DNA from 2 places in the Streptomyces sp. DSM 116795 genome. Region 1 is predicted to be linked to the other one. Evidence: riboswitches for the same ligand, from Rfam matches in the RefSeq annotation. Region 1 holds a riboswitch; the other holds the start of a gene.

Region 1 (7,268 bases):
AGTTCCTCGACCAGATCTCGCCCGAGGACTTCGGCACCAGTAGTCAGTGACCCTCCCGGGCCGCCGTCCCGCGCCCGCTCCGCCCGCGTGTGGACCGTGACGTCTTCCCTGCTCACGGTTACGGCAAACCACTCCTTGGGGCAATATCACCCGGCGTGCCGAGTGTGGCGATCGTTGACGCACCACGGGTGACTGCCTACCTTCAGTGAGGCAGGTCCTGGGGTATGCCCCGGGACGTGGAGGACGGAGGTCGGCGTGAGAAGTACCGGCGACGGTATGGCAGCGGACGGTTCTCCTCCGCCGGGGGGTTCCACAGCGCCGTCGCCGGGGGAGAGCGCAGGGGCCGAATCACAGGACCTGGTCGGATACCGCGGACCGACTGCTTGCTCCGCCGCAGGCATCACCTACCGCCAGCTCGACTACTGGGCGCGCACCGGGCTCGTGGAGCCGAGCATCCGCCCCGCGTACGGATCCGGCAGCCAGCGGCTCTACAGCTTCCGCGACATCGTGGTCCTCAAGATCGTCAAACGGCTGCTGGACACCGGCGTATCGCTGCAGAACATCCGCACCGCCGTCCAGCACCTGCGCTCCCGTGGCCGGACCGACCTGGCCAAGATGACGCTCATGAGCGACGGCGCCACCGTCTACGAGTGCTCCTCGCCCGACGAGGTCGTCGACCTGCTGCAGGGCGGACAGGGCGTTTTCGGGATCGCCGTGGGAGTGGTGTGGAAGGACGTCGAGGCGGCCCTGGCGCAGCTGCACGGCGAACACGTCGACTCGGGCGAGACCATCGTCGGCGACCATCCCGGGGACGAACTGGCACGGCGCCGCAACCGCGCCGGCTGAGACTGTCGGACCCATGCGGCAGCATCGACAAGTGTGAGAAGCGTTCCGACGATCCTGCACCTGGACATGGACGCCTTCTTCGCTGCCGTCGAGCAGGCTTCCAAGCCCAGCCTCCGGGGGAAGCCGGTCGTCGTGGGCGGTCTCGGCCCGCGCGGAGTCGTCTCCACGGCGTCGTACGAGGCGCGGATCTTCGGCGTCCATTCGGCCATGCCCATGGCGCAGGCCCGTCGGCTGTGCCCCAATGCCGCCTATCTCGCACCTCGCTTCAGCCTCTACCGGGAGGTGAGCGAAGCCGTGATGGAGATCCTCGGTGAGCTGTCGCCGCTCGTGGAGCCACTCAGCCTGGACGAGGCGTTCGTCGACCTCGAGGCGGGTGACGCGCTGACGGAAGGCTCTGCCTCCCTTGCCGTACGGGCCGTCGGTGAGCGCTTGCGGGACAGCATCAGCAAGAGCACGGGCCTCAACGGATCGGTGGGACTGGCCGGCTCCAAGATGCTGGCCAAGATCGCATCGGAGGAGGCCAAGCCGGACGGACTCGTCGTCATAGAGCCGGGGACGGAGCGTGAGCTCCTGGCTCCCATGTCCGTACGCACCCTGCCAGGGGTCGGCCCGGCCACGGCCGAGGTCCTCCGCCGGGCGGGGATCACCACGGTCGGGGACACGGCGGAGGCGGGAGAGGCGGAGTTGCTGAGGCTCCTCGGCCGAGCGCACGGCACCTCGCTGTACGCGATGGCGAACGGATGGGACGACCGCCCGGTGATCGCGGAGCGCGATGCGAAGTCCGTGTCGGTGGAGGACACCTTCGACGTGGACCTCACCGACCGGGCGCTCGTACAGGCCCATGTCGCGCGGCTAGCCGACCGCTGTGTGGAGCGGCTGCAGGCGGCGGGGAGGTCCGGGCGCACCGTTGCGATCAAGGTGCGGAGCTACGACTTCTCCACGCTGACGCGCTCGGAGACGCTGCGGGGCCCCACCGACGACCGCGGCGTGGTGCGGGAGGCGGCGGCCAGGCTGATCGACACGGTGGACACCACCGCCGGGGTACGGCTGCTCGGTGTCGGCGTGAGCGGTCTGGCGGACTTCACACAGGAGGACCTGTTCGCACAGGCACAGGCCACGGCGGATGCGGCTGAAGCGATGGCGGCGGCCGACGACGCCCGGCAGCGGGAGGGACCGGGCCCGGCGGCCGCGCCCGAGGCGGCCGAGGCGCCGGCCGACCGGCGCTGGGTCCCGGGGCGGGACGTACGGCATGCGGAACATGGCCACGGCTGGGTGCAGGGCAGCGGCCTCGGACGGGTCACCGTGCGGTTTGAGGATCCGGGGTCGGTGCCCGGGCGAGTCCGTACCTTCTCCGTGGACGATCCCGCTCTGGAGGCGGCCGAGCCGCCGCCCCTCGCGGCGATGTCGCGCACGGAAAGTACGGACTCGTTGGGCCGGACGGGGGAGGCGGCCAGGGAGGAATCGGTTCAGCTCTCGGAACCCGCTATCCGCCCGAAGTCCCTGTCGGGAGCGGGTGAGACGGAGGAGGAAGCGGCGGGAGAGTCCTCGGACGCCGGGGACGGGGAGGCAGAGGGGCGCGAGGCTTCCGCGGAGGGCGGCACGTCCAGTCCGTAGTGGAGATAGAGCTGGAGCTCCTGGCGGGGGGAGAGGTGTCTGCCCACGCCCAGTACGGGGGTGCTGCGCACCAGAGCGCGGTCGAAGGGGACGCGCAGGAAGCCGCTGACGAGTTCGCTCGGCTCCAGCGGTACGAGGGTCTCGCGCCGGAGAAGCCCGGTGCGCACGGCAGCCCACTCGGGTTCGCCCGTCGCGTCGTCGAGATACACCTCGCCCACCGTTCCGATCTTGCAGCCGCTGCTGTCGAGTGCTTTGCGTCCGATCAGGCTCCGGGGATCGATGTCGTGCTGCACGGTCCCTCCAAGTCGACGTGACCAGGGCACCGGGTGCGTGACGATAAGAGGCCGGTCCTGGGTCTGGTGGTTTGACGAACCCCTCCCTCGGCCTGTCGTACTGCCGCGCAACGGCGTGCTGCGGGGGCGCCGGGGGACGCCGGGAGCCGGTCGTACAAGCCGTATTACCACCCAAAGGCACATTTCAGCGGTTGGCCACCCGAGTGCACCTCCGGCTCCTGCCGGACAAACCGCTGGTAGGCTCGGAAGCGGCTGTTGACCCCGAGCGGGAGAGTCCTCCGGTGCAGCCGGAGGCGCCGAAGGAGCAACTCCTCCCCGGAATCTCTCAGGCTCACGTACCGCGCGGGCGAGGTCACTCTGGAAAGCAGGGCGGGCCGAGCAGTGCCTGGGCTCCTCCTCACCGACGGTGAAAGCCGGGTTCCCGTCCAGCCGGGCGGACCGGTGAAACTCTCAGGTCGAGATGACAGAGGGGGAGGGCGTCCGGGCACCAGCGCCATGGTGTCCCCGTAGGTCACAGCGACCAGGAGGCCCCCGCAGATGACTGCCAACCGCATCCCTCTCACCGATCTGGAACGCGGAACTCCCTTCGAACGACGGCACATCGGCCCCGATACCGGTGCGCAGGCCAAGATGCTCGCCCAGGTCGGGTACGGCTCCCTCGACGAGCTGACGGCCGCGGCGGTCCCCGAAGTGATCAAGAGCAATGAGGCCCTGCGTCTGCCTCCCGCCCGAACCGAGGCCGAGGTCGTCGCGGAGCTGCGGGAGTTCGCCGCCCGCAACCAGGTGCTCCCGTCCATGATCGGCCTCGGCTACTACGGGACCTTCACGCCCGCGGTCGTCCTGCGCAACGTCATGGAGAACCCGGCCTGGTACACCGCGTACACGCCGTATCAGCCGGAGATCTCGCAGGGCCGCCTGGAGGCTCTGCTCAACTTCCAGACCATGGTGGCCGACCTGACGGGTCTGCCGACCTCCGGCGCCTCCCTCCTGGACGAGCCCACGGCGGCGGCCGAGGCCATGGCCCTCTCCCGCCGTGTCGGCAAGGTCAAGCAAGGCGTCTTCCTCGTCGACGCGGACTGCCTTCCGCAGACGATCGCCGTCATCCGCACCCGCGCCGAGCCGACCGGCGTCGAGGTCGTCGTAGCGGACCTGGACGACGGCATCCCCGCGGACGTGGCGGAGCGGGGCGTCTTCGGGATGCTGCTGCAGTACCCGGGAGCCTCCGGCGCCGTGCGGGACCACCGTGCCGTCATCGATCAGGCTCACGAACTGGGTGCGGTCGTGACCGTCGCCGCCGATCTGCTGGCCCTCACGCTGCTGACCTCCCCGGGCTCGCTCGGCGCGGACATCGCAGTCGGCTCCAGTCAGCGTTTCGGTGTGCCCATGGGCTTCGGCGGGCCGCACGCGGGCTACATGTCGGTGCGCGAGAGCTACGCGCGCAGCCTCCCCGGCCGCCTCGTCGGAGTCTCCAAGGACGCCGACGGCTCGCAGGCCTACCGCCTCGCCCTGCAGACCCGCGAGCAGCACATCCGCCGCGAGAAGGCCACCAGCAACATCTGCACTGCCCAGGTGCTGCTCGCGGTGATGTCCGGGATGTACGCGGTGCACCACGGGCCGGAGGGCCTTGCGCACATCGCACGCCGTACGCACCGCTACGCGACGCTGCTCGCCGAGGGGCTGCGCGCAGGCGGCGTCGAGATCGTGCACGGCAGCTACTTCGACACCGTCACCGCCCGGGTGCCGGGCCGTGCGGCCGAGATCGTCGCCCGTGCGCGGGAAGCCGGTGTGAATGTGCGGGAGACAGACGCCGACCACGTCGGCATGGCCTGCGACGAGACCACGAACCGGGCGCAGCTGGAGGCCGCCTGGTCCGCCTTCGGCGTCGAGGCGGATCCCGCCGAGCTGGACGCCCGCGCTGCGGACGACGCCCTGCCCGACGCACTGCCCGAGGCGCTGCTGCGCACCGACGACTACCTGACGCACCCCGTCTTCCACGAGTACCGGTCCGAGACGGCGATGCTGCGCTACCTGCGCAGGCTGGCCGACCGCGACTACGCGCTGGACCGCGGCATGATCCCGCTCGGGTCGTGCACGATGAAGCTCAACGCGACAACCGAGATGGAGGCCGTCACCTGGCCCGAGTTCGCGGGGCTGCATCCCTTCGCACCGGCCGACCAGGCCGAGGGCTACATTGCGCTCATCCGCCAGCTCGAAGAGCAGCTCGCGGAGATCACCGGCTACGACGCGGTCTCCCTGCAGCCCAACGCCGGCTCGCAGGGCGAACTGGCCGGGCTGCTCGCCGTACGCGCCTACCACCGCTCACGCGGCGACGACCAGCGCACCGTGTGCCTGATCCCCTCCTCTGCGCACGGCACCAACGCTGCCAGCGCCGTGATGGCGGGCATGCGCGTGGTGGTCGTCAGGACCAGCGAGGACGGTGACGTGGACACCGCCGACCTGCGCGCGAAGATCGAGCAGTACGGCGACGAACTGTCGGTGCTGATGGTCACCTACCCCTCCACGCACGGGGTCTTCGAGGAGAACATCACCGAGATCTGCGCCGCCGTGCACGACGCCGGCGGTCAGGTCTACGTGGACGGCGCGAACCTCAACGCGCTGATGGGGCTCGCGCGGCCCGGCAAGTTCGGTGCCGACGTCTCCCATCTGAACCTGCACAAGACCTTCTGCATCCCGCACGGCGGCGGCGGTCCCGGCGTCGGCCCGATCGGGGTGCGCGAGCACCTCGCCCCGCACCTGCCCAACCACCCGCTGCAGCCCGCCGCGGGACCGGCGAGCGGCATCGGCCCCGTCTCCGGCTCACCCTGGGGCTCGGCCGGGATCCTGCCGATCTCCTGGGCGTACGTGCGGCTGATGGGAGCCGAAGGGCTGCGCCGTGCCACACAGGTCGCGGTGCTCGGCGCGAACTACATCGCCAAGCGCCTGGAACCGCACTACCCGGTGCTCTACACGGGGCCGCGCGGGCTGGTCGCGCACGAGTGCATCATCGACGTACGGCCGCTGGCGAAGCAGACCGGCGTCACCATCGACGACGTGGCCAAGCGGCTGATCGACTACGGCTTCCACGCACCGACCATGTCGTTCCCCGTGCCGGGCACGCTCATGACGGAGCCCACGGAGAGCGAGGACTTGGCAGAGCTGGACCGCTTCTGCGAGGCGATGATCGAGATCCGCGGTGAGATCGACAAGGTCGGCTCGGGGGAGTGGCCCGCCGAGAACAATCCGCTGCGCAACGCGCCGCACACCGCAGGGCAGTTGAGCGGGGACTGGGCGCACCCCTACGGGCGCGAGGAGGCGGTGTTCCCCGCGGGAGTCAGCGCCTCGGACAAGTACTGGCCGCCGGTGCGGCGTATCGACGGCGCCTTCGGCGACCGCAATCTGGTGTGCTCCTGCCCGCCGTTGGAGGAGTACGACGGCTGAGCCGGCGCGGCGGAGCAACGCCGCATACGTCAGGGCCGGTTCGGTGGGACACCGGGCCGGCCCTGGCTCTGCGCCGCTGCGGGATCAGGCGGCGGTGGCGATGTTGCGGCTGTCGAGCGGACGGTGCGGATCGATGATCTTGCCGTCCGGCAGGAGTTCACCCGTGTCCTCGAAGAGGAGAACACCATTGCACAGCAGGCTCCAGCCCTGTTCCGGGAAGTGAGCCACAGGGTGTGCGGCTTCCCGGTCGGCGGACTCGGCTGTCGGGCAAGGTGGCTGGTGCTGGCACATTGTCGCTGTCGTCTTCCGTAGTGTCGTGATGTCCGTGTTGCGGCTGGTAACGGTGTCCATTGCCGCCCCCCGTTCCGGTGCGTGTCCCAGTGTTCCCCCGCGGAGGAGATTCCGCAGGGATTTCGTGTCACCACTCCTCAACCAGGACAGACGCATCACTCGTGCGGGTGGTTGCCGTCAACTCCACCGCTGTTACGGGTGGTTTGCCGTATTGGTGCTGCGGGGAGCCCTGGCCCGGAACCGCGCGAGGTGCCGCGTACCGTACCGCACCTCGTTCACATCCCCCGCTTCGTTCACGCCCCGCTTCGCAGCAGCGTCGTCGTCGTGACCGAACGCCTGGTCAGCAGCGGCAGCAGCGCGTCCGCCCGGTGCGGTACGCGGGCAGCGATGCCCGGAGGAGCGGGCGCCAGCGGGATCAGCAGGTCGGAGGGCTGCGGTGTGCCCTCGGTCATGTCCGCGTCGGCGTTCCCGTGCAGCCACAGCGTGAGCATGTACAGCCGCGGCACGGACAGCAGCCGGGGCTGGTGGAGCCCGGGCAGCGACTCGGCCTGCCGCAGGGCCCGTTGGGACGAGGCGACGTAGGGGCCGCCGCAGAAGTACGCGAACGCCCACCCGTCGGAGGTGAGCAGTGTCTCCGCGGCGCCGACCGCGGCCGATCCGGCGGGGGCGCCCGCATCCCGCAGCAGGAAGCGCCAGCCGGTGAGCCGCGTGGACGGGGCCGCGGCGGCCGGGCGGTCTCCGGTCAACTCATGGACGGGCAGCGGGAGTTCGATCTCCAGTGCGCGC
Region 2 (7,268 bases), 5.1 Mb from region 1:
ACCCGGCACCACCATGAACATCGGATCCGCCTCGTAGTAGCGCGTGGCCTGGGAGAGCATCTGCCCCCAGGAAGCAGTCGGCGGCTTGACTCCCACGCCGAGGAAGCTGAGCGCCGCCTCGGTGAGGATGTTGGTGGGAATCATCAGGGTGGTGTAGACGGTGATCGGCGCGATCAGGTTCGGCAGCAGCTCCTTGTACAGGATGTAGCGCCGCCCGGCACCGAGGCTGCGGGCCGCCTCCACGTACTCCCGCTCACGCAGGGAGAGGGTCTGACCGCGCACGATGCGGCCGATGTACGGCCAGCCGAAGAAGCCGATCACCAGGATCATCACGGTCATCCGGACGCCTGTGCCCGTCAGCCCGAACATCTCGCTCGGCAGCACGGAGATCAGCGAGATGATGAACAGCAGCTGCGGGAAGGCGAGCAGCATGTCCATCACGCGGCTGATGGCCGCGTCCAGCCAGCCGCCGAAGTAGCCCGCGAGAGCGCCCAGTACGGTTCCGACGACGACGGCGACCACGGCGGAGAGGAAACCGACGAGCAACGAGACGCGTGCGCCGTAGACGACGCGGCTGAAGAGGTCCCGTCCGTTGCCGGGTTCGACACCGAGGAGATGCTCGGCGCTGATGCCGCCGAGCGCGCCCTTCGGCGTCTGGAACAGCGGGTCGATCGCGTCCTCGTGGTGCTGGTCCGGCGGATGCCCCAGGACGCTCACGATGAGCGGCGCGAACACGGCCACCACGATCAGCAGGAGGACGACGCAGCCGCCGGTGAGCGCCACCTTGTCGCGCTTGAGACGGTTCCACGCGATACGTCCGAGAGAGCGTCCTTCGATGGACTTGCCACCTGCGCCGTCAACGAGAGCGGGATCGGCAGGAGCGGTCTCCGCGGACGTGTCGTGCAGTGGTGCCGTCATCGTGGGGGAACCCTCTCTCGGCCGGGGGTGACCAGCCACGCCCGCCGCTGTAGCGGCCAGTTCGCAAGTAACGCGTTCACAAAAGGCCGAAGGCCTCAACGCTCGGGAGTCTCATCCGCCTCGCGATCACCCGCCAGTCCCCCTGGGGAAAGGATGCCTAACTGTGATGTGCGGCGTCAGGTTCCGTTATACGAACGGAAGCTGGCGACTATCGGAAACCGATCAATGCGCGTGGACAACCGCCCACCAGCACTTCCGTGCGCAGGACTCTTGAGCGGAGGAGGAGTTGGGCACCGACCGCCCGTACGGGCGTCAGGAGAGCGGATATCCGTAACCGTGCCGCGGAGCGGCGTCGGCCGTCGGCACGTCACGGTCGAAGAAAGGACGCGAATTGCGGCGCAGCCACATCGCCACGGGGTCGTAGTCGTCCGACATGGCGACGCTGGAGACGGGCAGCCCGTCCGGCACCGCGGTCACCGACTGACGCATCATCTGCTGCGCCGACTCGACGGCCTGCCGGCCCGAGTCGTACAGATCCATGCCGATCGCGAGATAGCCGGCGCCCAGCGCGGGCTGCACCCAGGCGCGGCGCAGGGACCGCACGGCGGGCGTGCGGTGTGCGTTCTGGCTGAGCAGTGCGTAGAACTGCGCGATGTCCAGGCTCGGTTCGCTGATGCGCAGCGGACCGGCGGGCAGCTGGTCCAGGCCCAGCGCGATGCGCCGCAGATCGAGCCAGGGGACGCCGACCCCGCCGCCCGGGGCGTGCGGGTTGAGCCAGATCCCCCAGCGCTCCGGGAAGAGGGCGGAGGCGATCTCGCGGCCGGAGACGATCTCGTGCGAACGGTCCCAGCCGGAGGCCGCCAGCTCCTGGGCGGAGGTCACGCAGGGGGCGTAGCCGTACCCGCCCACCTCCATGTTTCCGTACTGTGCGTCGGGCGTGCCCGGACGGCCGTTCCAGAGCAGCATCCACACTTCGCTGTCGGTGAGCGCATCGAGCAACGCCTCATAGGTGTCGTACCTCCCCGGCGACACCTGCCCCAGCAGCTGCTCGACACCTGCCACCGCGCTCACCTGGCCGCCCTTCTTACGGAACCGCTCTCTCGCCTGCCCGCCTCCCCCAGAGCCTTCCGGCCTGGGTGGGGGTCCCCCCAGTGCAGCGAGGGGGAGTGCCCCCAAGCAGCACGGCCGGCAGGGAAGCGGTCTTTCACCATGATCTGTACCGGGTCCGCGAACGCGGCCCTCCCCGTTGTCCCCGTCATCAAACCAGCTTACGAGCCGCGACCGACACGGGGCGTCGTACTGAAGCGCTACGTCCTGGGGCGGAGCGGGGGCGGGCGCCCCCGACCCTGGTCCCGGACGGGGTGGCGGATGCCGGCCCCGGGTGCCGGTAATGGATGCCGGGCTCGGGTGCGGGGCCCGGGTGCCGGGCCGGGCGTCGGTCCCCGCGTCGGGGCCAGGGATCAGTCCCGCGAGTAGAAGGGGCGCACGCAGTGCCGCATCCAGTCCACGACCGGGTCCTGCGCGGCGTCCATCAGCACGAGCTGCACGAGCCACTTGACCGGGACGCGGCCCAGCGCGCGCGCCAGCGCGTCGTGCGCGGCCTGGCGGATGTCGGGGTCGAGCTGGTCCAGCTCGATCCCGATGAACAGCGCGGGCGGATCGCCCTCCGAACTGGCCAGGGCGCGGCGGGCGGTGCGCATCAACGGCAGAGTGGAGAACTCACCGGCCACGGCGGCGAGGAAGTCCACCGGCTCGTCCTGCCAGTCCGGTTCGAAGAGCCGTACGCGCGCGCCCCGCGCCACGCCCCACGCCGCCTGCTCGCCGGGGGTGTTGGCGCAGAGTTCCGCGACGGCCTCCGGCGGCAGCGGCATGCCGACGGTGCCCTCCGGATTGACGGCGATGCCGACCTGCGGCGGCAGTCCGCGGGCGAACTCGCGGGCCGGCGCGACGGTGAAGGACATGTGGCCGCCCACGACTTGCAGGAACTGCTGCTCCGAGCTGAAGACCGGGACATACGCGGCCCCGTCGAGCTCGACTGTGGGCAGATCCAGGTCGGGGCTGTTCGGGCCGCCGCCCTCGGGCAACGGGACCCAGACGCTGCTGCGTCCGAGCACCTCCAGCAGCCGGGCACCCGCGCCGGGCACCTGCAGGGAGGCGGCGAGGGCCTCCTCCAGTTCGTTGCCGGGCCAGCCTCCGCCGTGGCCCGGTCCGTACTGCTGAGGAATGGTCATGGCGGAAACCCTAGTGCGGTGGTCACGGCGGGGTGCGGGCGGTCCCGGTGCGCGGGCGTGCGCGTGCCGCCCACCCGCCGTCAGTCATGCCGTCCGTCGGCCGTCCGTCCCGCGTCAGTCGAAGGCCATGCCCGGGAGCCTCCCCGCAGCGCCCCGGTCCAGGAGCACCACGGATTCGCATCCGCGGGGCAGCCGCCCGGCCTCCGCGTCCGCGATGAGCCGCCGTACCGCACGGCGGTGGCGCATGAATGCGTAGTCGGAGACGGTCCGCCCCCGCTCGGCCTGGCTGCGCAGCGCCGTCGAGGGCGGTACGTCGAGGAGTACGAGGTGGAGCGCGCGGCCGCGGCGGAGGGCGTCCCGGCCGAGCCAGTTGCGCACCCAGGCCTGGCTGCCGCAGTCGTGCACGACGACGCTCGCCCCGGAGGCGAGCGCGCGCCGCAGCCCGGCGTAGTGCGCGAGGCGTACGAGGGGCCGGTAGACGGCGTACGGCAGCCAGCGCGGGAGAGCGGCCGCCCACCGTTCGCGCACGTCCTGGGAGTCGATGCGGCGGACGGTGTCCTGTACGGCGACGGCACGGCGGATCAGCGTCGACTTGCCGCTGCCGGGGAGCCCCGAGACCACGACCCTGTCGCCGGCGGGGAAGCGGAGCGTACGGCGGATCTCCGTGCCGCGCAGATCGTGAAGGGTGGCGGCGACCGCGGACGGAGCCGGAGGCGCCGGAACGGCCGGTCCGACCGCGGCAGCCGTGGCGGCCCCGGCGGACGGGCCGGCCGGGGCCGGAGTCTCGACGGCCGCAGGTGCCGCCACCGGAGCGCCGCCGGCGTCTCTGCGCTGCCCGGCGGATGAATACCCCCAGCCGGTCACCGTCGCGTACGCACTGCGCAGGCTGCCCACCTGATCGCCCCTCCCCGGCTGGTGACCGCCGGTCGGCGGTCCGCCTCCGAGAGTGTCAAGAAACAGTAATGTGCAGCAAGGCGGCCTTACCGCTGCGGGACTGCCGCGAAAGGCACGCACCGCCCCGGCAGGGACGCACGCACCGCTCTTGCGGCGAGGCACCGCACCGCTCTCCGGCAGGGACGCACGCACCGCTCCCGAGGCGAGGCACGCACCGTCGACGCCCCTGCTCCGCCGTGCCATGATGAGCGGGCCAGTCAACTGCATACCGGCCGTTCGAATCCACGCGGGAGAGTCCCCGGCCGCGCACAGTGTGCGGGTCACCGGGGCGCCGAAGGAGCAAGTCCTCCCTTGAATCTCTCAGGCACCGATACCGCGCAGGATGAGGCAGATCTGAAAAGCGGGCCGCCCACGGGCGGCTCCACCCACGGTGCAAGCCGCCGCCCGTGCACGAGGGCTCGTGGCGAACCTCTCAGGTTCCGATGACAGATGGGGAGGACATCCGCGTCACCGAGTCACGGGAGCCTGACATGAACGACACCGACAGCGGGACCGCCGGCACCCCGGCCCCGCGCACCACGGCCCTTGATGCCGTACACCGCGCGCTCGGCGCCACGATGACCGACTTCGCAGGCTGGGACATGCCGCTGCGCTACGGCAGCGAGCGGGACGAGCACGTCGCGGTGCGCACGCGCGCGGGACTCTTCGACCTCTCCCACATGGGCGAGATCACCGTCACCGGCCGCCAGGCCGGCGAGCTGCTGGACTACGCCCTGGTCGGCAACCTCTCCCGGCTGGCCGTCGGCCGCGCCCGCTACACGATGCTGTGCGACGCCTCCGGCGGCATCCTCGACGACCTGATCGTCTACCGCACCGGCGAAGAGACGTACATGGTCGTCGCCAACGCCTCGAACGCGCAGACCGTGCTGGACGCGCTGAGCGAGCGCGGCACCGGCTTCGCCGCCGAGGTCCGCGACGACCGCGACGCGTACGCGCTGATCGCCGTGCAAGGCCCGGAGGCCGCAGCCATTCTCTCCGGAGGGCACGGCCTCAAGGCCCTCACGGACGCCGATCTGGACGGGCTGAAGTACTACGCGGGCCTGCCGGGCACCGTCGCAGGACGCGACGCCCTCATCGCCCGTACGGGATACACCGGCGAGGACGGCTTCGAGCTGTTCGTGTCGCCCGCCGACGCCGTCGCCGTATGGGAGGCGCTCACCGAGGCGGGCGCGCCCGCCGGTCTCGTGCCGTGCGGACTGAGCTGCCGCGACACCCTGCGCCTCGAGGCGGGCATGCCGCTGTACGGGCACGAACTGACCACGCGTACAACGCCGTTCGACGCGGGCATGGGCCGGATCGTGAAGTTCGAGAAGACCACGAACGACGGCGACTTCGTCGGGCGCAAGCCGCTGGAGGCCGCCGCGGCCCAGGCCGAGAAGGCGCCACCGCGCAAGCTCGTCGGTCTGATCGCGGAGGGCCGGAGGGTGCCGCGCGCGGGCTACGAGGTGGTCTCCGCGGCGGACGGTTCGGTGATCGGCGAGGTGACCTCGGGTGCGCCGTCACCGACCCTCGGCAAGCCGGTCGCCATGGCGTACGTCGATCCCGCGTCCGCGGAGCCCGGCACCGAGGGCGTCGCGGTGGACATCCGCGGCAAGCACGAGCCGTACGAGGTCGTGGCGCTCCCCTTCTACAAGCGGCAGCGCTGACGGCCCTCCCCGTGCTCTTCGAGCAGGGACACCCCATGACCGTGGCGCGCCGACACCCGTGCCCCTGGAGGTGTCCCGCGTCCCACTGGCCAAGACTGATTCCCTCCGTCCCCTTCTCATCCAGGAGAATCGCAACATGAGCAACCCGCAGCAGCTGCGCTACAGCAAGGAGCACGAGTGGCTGTCGGACGCCGAGGACGGCGTCTCGACGGTCGGCATCACGGCGCACGCCGCCGACGCGCTCGGCGACGTCGTCTTCGTCCAGCTCCCCGAGACCGGGGACAGCGTCACCGCGGGCGAGCCCTGCGGCGAACTGGAGTCGACGAAGTCGGTCAGCGACCTCTACGCGCCGGTCTCCGGTGAGATCACGGAGATCAACCAGGACGTCGTGGACGACCCGGCGCTGGTCAACTCCGCCCCGTTCGAGGGCGGCTGGCTGTTCAAGGTGCGTATCTCGGACGAGCCGGCGGGTCTGCTGTCGGCCGACGAGTACGCCTCGTTCACCGCCGGGAGCTGACGCCCGGCTCCGCGCCCGCACGTACGGCCGCCCGCAGGCGGCCACGCAACCGGCCCTCTAACCGGCCCACAACGACCCAACGCCGCCCGTATGTCCGCCAATGTGCCCGACCGGCCTGCCACCAGGGATGGTTCCATGTCGCTTCTGAACAGTTCTCTCCATGAGGTGGACCCGGACGTCGCCGCCGCCGTCGACGCCGAACTCCACCGCCAGCAGTCCACCCTCGAGATGATCGCGTCGGAGAACTTCGCTCCCGTCGCCTCCCTGGAGGCCCAGGGTTCCGTCCTCACCAACAAGTACGCGGAGGGCTATCCGGGCCGCCGCTACTACGGCGGCTGCGAACACGTCGACGTCATCGAGGACATCGCACGCGAGCGCATCAAGGCCCTGTTCGGAGCGGAAGCCGCCAACGTGCAGCCGCACTCCGGTGCCTCCGCCAACGCCGCCGCGATGTTCGCGCTGCTCAAGCCGGGCGACACGATCATGGGCCTGGACCTGGCGCACGGCGGGCACCTCACGCACGGCATGAAGATCAACTTCTCCGGCAAGCTCTACAACGTCGTCGCCTACCACGTGGACGAGAAGACCAGCCAGGTCGACATGGAGGAGGTCGAGCGGCTGGCGCGCGAGCACCGGCCGCAGATGATCATCGCCGGCTGGTCCGCGTATCCGCGGCAGCTCGACTTCGCGGCGTTCCGCCGCGTCGCGGACGAGGTCGGCGCCCTGCTCATGGTCGACATGGCGCACTTCGCGGGCCTGGTGGCGGCCGGTCTGCACCCCTCGCCCGTGCCGTACGCGGACGTCGTGACCACCACGACCCACAAGACGCTCGGCGGCCCGCGCGGCGGCGTGATCCTCTCGAAGAAGGAGTACGCCAAGAAGATCAACTCCGCGGTGTTCCCGGGCCAGCAGGGCGGCCCGCTGGAGCACGTCATCGCGGCGAAGGCGGTGTCCTTCAAGATCGCGGCCTCGGAGGAGTTCAAGGAGCGCCAGCAGCGCACC

Evidence for each region. Region 1 has a riboswitch for glycine ahead of gcvP (aminomethyl-transferring glycine dehydrogenase). Riboswitches for the same ligand answer to the same signal wherever they lie in the genome.
Region 2: linked by a shared signal. The riboswitch ahead of gcvT (glycine cleavage system aminomethyltransferase GcvT) and the one ahead of gcvP (aminomethyl-transferring glycine dehydrogenase) in region 1 are both predicted to bind glycine.

Annotation. Positions count from the first base shown of each region.
Region 1 covers NZ_CM147707.1:6,979,689-6,986,956, forward strand. Annotated here, with positions in the region: gene ACSMXX_RS30160 (bifunctional nuclease family protein) at 1-50, shown strand, start outside; gene ACSMXX_RS30165 (MerR family transcriptional regulator) at 277-846, shown strand; partial or broken gene ACSMXX_RS30170 (DNA polymerase IV) at 880-2,241, shown strand; gene ACSMXX_RS30175 (PRC-barrel domain-containing protein) at 2,313-2,753, opposite strand; glycine riboswitch at 3,010-3,104, shown strand; glycine riboswitch at 3,105-3,230, shown strand; gene gcvP (aminomethyl-transferring glycine dehydrogenase) at 3,291-6,191, shown strand; gene ACSMXX_RS30185 (DUF5999 family protein) at 6,276-6,482, opposite strand; gene ACSMXX_RS30190 (hypothetical protein) at 6,776-7,268, opposite strand, start outside.
Region 2 covers NZ_CM147707.1:1,925,489-1,932,756, forward strand. Annotated here, with positions in the region: gene ACSMXX_RS08115 (ABC transporter permease) at 1-918, opposite strand, end outside; gene ACSMXX_RS08120 (enhanced serine sensitivity protein SseB C-terminal domain-containing protein) at 1,231-1,989, opposite strand; gene ACSMXX_RS08125 (enhanced serine sensitivity protein SseB) at 2,379-3,149, opposite strand; gene ACSMXX_RS08130 (AAA family ATPase) at 3,264-3,956, opposite strand; glycine riboswitch at 4,321-4,429, shown strand; gene gcvT (glycine cleavage system aminomethyltransferase GcvT) at 4,574-5,749, shown strand; gene gcvH (glycine cleavage system protein GcvH) at 5,886-6,266, shown strand; gene ACSMXX_RS08145 (serine hydroxymethyltransferase) at 6,402-7,268, shown strand, end outside.